Regions from separate parts of the Streptomyces sp. NPDC059564 genome, predicted to be linked through region 1. Evidence: riboswitches for the same ligand, from Rfam matches in the RefSeq annotation. Region 1 holds a riboswitch; the other holds the start of a gene.
What was found. Region 1 has a riboswitch for cyclic di-AMP ahead of ACFV0Q_RS30745 (peptidoglycan DD-metalloendopeptidase family protein). Riboswitches for the same ligand answer to the same signal wherever they lie in the genome.

Region 1 (2,974 bases):
GCCGAGCGCGAGCAGGGTGACCGCGACCGACAGCCCCGCCCGGTCCTTGCCCGCCGCGCAGTGCATCAGCGCCGGGACGCTGTCCTCGGCGAGCGCGTGCAGCACCCGGCCGTGCTCGGCGGTGCGGGAGCGGATCATGACCCGGTACGACTCCGTCATCCGGGCCGCGGCCTTGCCGTCGCCGAGCACCTCGCGGAGCTGGCCGAGGTCGCCGTCGCGGACCATCTTCCAGAACTCCCGGCCGTCGGCCGGGTCCGTGAGCGGGATGTTCACATTGCGTACACCCGTCAGCTCGACGTCGGCCCCCTCCAGGGCCTGGTCCGCCGCGTTGCGGAAGTCGAAGACGGTGTGCAGACCGAGCGAGCGGAGGAACTCTGCGTCGGTTTCGGTGGCATGTGCGAGATGTCCGCTTCGGAACAGTCGTCCCGGCCTGACCCTCCGTCCGCCGGCGGCCGGCAAGCCGCCCACGTCACGGAAGTTGCGCACTCCGGTCAGCTCCGGCCCGGGCTCGGGGCGGCCCGGAAGGGGCTGGGGTATCTGCTGGGTCACGTGTGCTCCTCCGCATGGTCCTGGGTGTCCGAATTGATCTGATTGGGACCAACTTGCCATATGTGGAGGCGAGATCGCGCCAGGCCCCGTGAGCCAGATCATACGGTGACCGTCCGTGCCTGATCGCGACATGCGAATTCCCTTGCCAGGGCGGCTGTTGCGGGCCGGGAATGGACGGAGGGTGACGGGAATTCCGTCTGTCCCTCATACCTGCGATTCCGTCAGGGAATTCATGGCTTGTTGTGTGCGGCTCCGCTCGATTACCTTCGCGATCGATCCGGGTGGACCGCCTAATCCTGCCGCCGCCCGGGAACCGCACCCGACCATCGACGCGCGCGGCAGGAGCGGGGGAACCAGGTAAGCCGCCGTTCCGGATCTTTTCCGGACGGCTCGGGGTGAAGTCGTACGCGTGTCCCACGGGTACGGCCGGAGATCTCCATTCCGAACCCGACAGCTCACCTCGCAGGCGACGGAGAGGAATCCGCCATGCCCGCAAAGGGTAAGCACCGCCGTCCGAAGTCCCGTTCCATATCCCGCGGTTTCGCCGTGGCCGGTACCGGCGGCGCGGCCCTCGCGCTGCCGCTGATGGGTGCCGCCGGCGCGCACGCCGCCGCCCCGGCGGCGACGCCCGTGCAGGCCGCGCAGGTTCCCTCGGCCCTCCGGGCCGCCGCGCCCGCCCCGGCCGTCGCCCCCGCCGCCGCTCCGGCCGTCTACACCGTCGTGCCGGGTGACTACCTCTCGAAGATCGCCGCCGAGCGCCACCTCGACGGCGGCTGGGAGCGGCTCTACGCCGACAACCGCGAGGCCGTCGGAACGAACCCCTCCCTCATCCACCCGGGCCTGCGGCTGACCCTGGGCGGGCACGGCGAGACCCCCGCCCCGAAGGCTCCTGAGGCCCCGGCCGAGGAATCCTCGACCGAGGCTCCGGCGGCCGACGAGACGTCGTCCGACGCGGGCACCGCCGGCGACGACGCCGCCGACGAGACCCCGGCCCCGAAGTCCGCCCCCTCCGCCGGGCAGCGCACCAAGGCCCCCGCCCAGCGTCCGGCGCCCTCCGCGCCCGCGGCCCCGGCGGAATCCGCCGCCCCCTCGAACGGCTCCGGTTTCGTCGCCCCGGTCAGCGGCGGCACCTCCACCCCGTACCACCAGAGCGGCAGCATGTGGTCCTCCGGTTACCACACCGGCGTCGACTTCGTCGCCAGTACCGGCACCACCGTCAAGGCGGTCGGCGCGGGCACCGTCGTTTCCGCTGGCTGGGGAGGTGCGTACGGCAACGAGGTGATCATCAAGCACGCCGACGGCAAGTACTCCCAGTACGGCCACCTCTCCCAGCTCTCCGTCTCGGTGGGCCAGAGCGTCACCGCCGGACAGCGCATCGGCCTCTCCGGCGCCACCGGCAACGTGACCGGCCCGCACCTCCACTTCGAGATCCGCACCGGCCCGGCGTACGGCTCGGACATCGACCCGCTGGCCTACCTCCGCTCCAAGGGCGTCAGCATCTGACGGAGCCCGCCGCAGCGGCACGGACACGCGTGGGGCCGGGACCTGAGGGGGGTCCCGGCCCGACGTGTACTTATTCCTTATCCCTCGCGTGGTATAGATCACGGTCCGTCAACCCCTCATTACGTTGGCGTAGGTTGGTGACGGGGGTGAAGGATGTTGTCCCGTGGCAGCGACGACGACGACACTCAAGACCATCGGCTCGTACGCGGCGATCGGGGACAGCTTCACCGAAGGCGTGGGGGACCCGGGACCCGGGGATTCGTATCTCGGCTGGGCGGACCGGCTCGCCGTACTCCTGGCCGACCGGCGCGACGAGCACGACTTCCGTTACGCGAACCTCGCGGTCCGCGGCAAGGTCCTCGACCAGATCGTGGCCGAACAGGTCCCCAGGGCCAAGGCCCTCGCACCCGACCTGGTCACCTTCTGCGCGGGCGGCAACGACATCATCCGGCCCGGCAGCGACCCCGACGACGTGGCGGAACGGTTCGAGGCGGCCGTGGCCGACCTCACCGGGTCCATCGGCCTCGTCATGATCACCACCGGCTTCGACACCCGCGGCGTACCGGTCCTCAAGCACCTGCGGGGCAAGGTCGCGACGTACAGCGCGCACGTCCGCGCCATCGCCGACCGCTATGACTGCCCCGTCCTCGACCTCTGGTCCCTGAAGTCCGTCCAGGACCGGCGGGCCTGGGACGGCGACCGGCTGCACCTCTCGCCCGAGGGGCACACCCGCGTCGCGCTGCGCGCCGCGCAGGTCCTCGGCTACGAGGTCCCCGCCGACCCGGACCAGCCGTGGCCGCCGACCCCGCCGCGCGGATCGGTCGACGTCACCCGGGACAACATCCAGTGGGCGCGCGAGCACCTCGTGCCCTGGATCGGGCGGCGGCTGCGCGGGGAGTCCTCCGGCGACCACGTCGAGGCG
Region 2 (2,974 bases), on a different contig from region 1:
GCGCAACCGGCTCGACGAGATCCCGCACGAGCTGGCCAACCCGCAGCGGCGCGCCGCCAAGCAGCTCTCCAAGGAGCTCTTCCCGGCCACCCTGCGCATGTCCCGCCCGCGCCAGGGCACCGAGGAGACGGTCGCCCGGATCGACTCCGGGGCCGTACGCGCCTTCTACGAGGCCCACGTGCGCCCCGCCACCGCCACCGCGGTGGTCGTCGGCGACCTGACCGGCATCGACCTGGACGCCGTACTGGCGGACACCCTGGGCACCTGGACGGGCAACTTCGCCGAGCCGCTCCCGGTCCCGCCGGTGACGGCCGACGACACCGGCCGGGTGGTCATCGTGGACCGGCCCGGCGCGGTCCAGACGCAGTTGCTGATCGGCCGGATCGGTCCCGACCGGCACGACATCGTCTGGGCGCCGCAGGTGCTCGGCACGTACTGCCTCGGCGGCACCCTCACCTCCCGCCTGGACAAGGTGCTGCGCGAGGAGAAGGGCTACACCTACGGGGTGCGGGCGTTCGGCCAGGTGCTGCGCTCGACCGCCGACGGCAAGGGCGCCTCGATGCTGGCCATCAGCGGCTCGGTGGACACCCCGAACACCGGTCCCGCGCTGGAGGACCTCTGGCAGGTGCTGCGCACGCTCGCCGCGCAGGGCCTGACCGACGCCGAACGCGACGTGGCGGTGCAGAACCTGGTGGGCGTCGCCCCGCTGAAGTTCGAGACGGCCGCGGCCGTCGCGGGCACCCTCGCGGACCAGGTGGAGCAGGAGCTCCCGGACGACTACCAGGCGCAGTTGTACGCGCGGCTGGCCGAAACCGGTACGGCGGAGGCCACTTCGGCGGTCGTGAGCGCCTTCCCGGTGGACCGGCTGGTCACGGTCCTGGTGGGCGACGCGTCGCAGATCGAGGAGCCCGTGCGGGCCCTCGGTATCGGAGAGGTCACCGTCGTCACGAACTGACGGTGCGTTTGGGAGGGGCTTCGGCGGATCATCCGCCGGAGCCCCTTTTGTCTGTTTAGTGGTGTGGTTGCGCGTATGGGGTGTGGCGTACGCAACAAAAGGGCTCGCGTGTTTGGCGATTGACTGATGATCCGCCTAGCGTCGGCCGTGCTGTCCGTCAGTTGTGCCCGCCGCACCCGCGGCACCGGACAGCGATCGCCGAGTCCCCGTCAGGCGCGAGCCTGGGGAGCCGGGGACCCACATCAGTCCCTGGGGTGAATCGGACCGCCTCGTCAGAGGAGATCCGTAGGAGACCTTCCTGCTCCGAACCCGTCAGCTAACCCGGTAGGCGAGAGGGAAGGAAAGGATTACCCCCTTCATGGCGTTTGGCAGTTCTGTCGCCGGTAAGCACCGCGGTTCCAGCCGTCTGAGCCGCAAGACCGCCGGTTACGCCGGCATAGCCGCCCTCGCCACCACGGGCGTGGTCGCCGCCGTGGCGGCCCCCGCGTTCGCCGCGGACAACAGCGCCCCCTCCGTCGAGGACACCGGCCAGAACGCGATCGTCGTGGCCGACAGCCTCCAGGACGACCTCGAGGTGCAGGCCGACTCCCAGCAGCTCGCCGCCGAGGCCGTCGCCGTCCGGGCGCAGGCCGAGGCCGACGCGAAGCAGCGGGCCGCAGAGGCCAAGCGCACCGCCGAGGCGAAGGCGAAGTCCGAGCGCGAGGCCGCCGAGCGCGCCGCCCGCGAGGAGGAGCGCAAGCGCCTCAACACCTTCGTCGCCCCCATCACGGGCTCGTACGTCAGCACCCAGTACGGCGCGGGCGGCGGCATGTGGTCCTCCGGCAGCCACACGGGCATCGACTTCCACGCCGACTCCGGCACCACGGTCCACGCGGTGGGCGCGGGCACGGTCGTCGAGGCCGGCTGGGGCGGCGCGTACGGCAACAACGTCGTCATCAAGCACAACGACGGCACCTACACCCAGTACGGCCACATGGACTCGCTGAGCGTCTCCGTCGGCGAGACGGTCACCCCGGGCGAGCAGATCGGCCTGTCGGGCTCCACGGGCAACTCCAGCGGCCCGCACCTGCACTTCGAGGCCCGCACCGGCGCCCAGTACGGCTCGGACATCAACCCGCTGGCGTACCTGCGCCAGCACGGTGTCAACGTCTGATCCGCACCGCACTTCACCGAGAAGGCCCCGGCTCTCCGAGCCGGGGCCTTCTCCGTCCTGCCCCGCCTCTTCCCCCGCGCCTTCCCGGCCGCAGCGAAATGTTTCGGATATCGGGCCGACATCGGAAATTATCGTGTGCTGCAATAGGGTTGCAGCACGGTCACGAATCCGGCGAAGGCGCCGGCAGCGAATCCAGCGGAGGTCCGGCCTTGCGTATTCCGGCGCACGCGGTATGCACAGCGATCCGCGACGATATCGTCTCCGGTTTCTTCGGTCCGGGCGGCCGGCTCACCGAGGAGGTGCTCGCCCGCCGCTACGGCGTCTCGCGCGTCCCCGTCCGCGAGGCACTGCGCACCCTGGAGTCCGAGGGCTTCGTCACCACGCGGCGGCACGCCGGGGCCTGCGTGGCCGAGCCGACCGAGCAGGAGGCCGCCGACCTCCTGGAGCTGCGGATGCTGCTGGAACCGCTGGCCGCCTCCCGGGCCGCCCGGCGGCGTACCGAGGGCCACCTGAAGGTGCTGCGCGGGCTGGTCAGGCTGGGCCAGGAACGCGCCCGCAAGGGGCAGGGGGAGGACCTGCGGGCCCTGGGGACCTGGTTCCACGAGACCCTCGCCCAGGCCTCCGGGAGCCCCGGGCTGATCGCCCTGCTGACCCAGACCCGGCGCAAGATCGCCTGGATGTACGTGGTGCAGGCCCCCGCCCGGCCGGTGGACTCCTGGGCGGAGCACGGGGCGATCGTGGACGCGGTGGCCCGCGGGGACGCGGAGCGGGCCGCTGCGCTGACGACGCTGCACGCGCAGCGGGCGGCCGGGGCGCACCGGCCGCGGGTGAGGACTTCGCAACCTGCCGTAAACACGGCGAGCGGT

Region 2: another riboswitch for cyclic di-AMP. It lies ahead of ACFV0Q_RS31365 (M23 family metallopeptidase); the one in region 1 lies ahead of ACFV0Q_RS30745 (peptidoglycan DD-metalloendopeptidase family protein).

What each region holds. Positions count from the first base shown of each region.
Region 1 is NZ_JBHWBP010000262.1:1,546-4,519, reverse strand. It holds gene ACFV0Q_RS30750 (tyrosine-protein phosphatase) at 1-549, opposite strand, end outside; cyclic di-AMP (ydaO/yuaA leader) riboswitch at 867-1,031, shown strand; gene ACFV0Q_RS30745 (peptidoglycan DD-metalloendopeptidase family protein) at 1,036-2,052, shown strand; gene ACFV0Q_RS30740 (SGNH/GDSL hydrolase family protein) at 2,216-2,974, shown strand, end outside.
Region 2 is NZ_JBHWBP010000274.1:2,985-5,958, reverse strand. It holds gene ACFV0Q_RS31370 (M16 family metallopeptidase) at 1-955, shown strand, start outside; cyclic di-AMP (ydaO/yuaA leader) riboswitch at 1,142-1,301, shown strand; gene ACFV0Q_RS31365 (M23 family metallopeptidase) at 1,314-2,108, shown strand; gene ACFV0Q_RS31360 (GntR family transcriptional regulator) at 2,318-2,974, shown strand, end outside.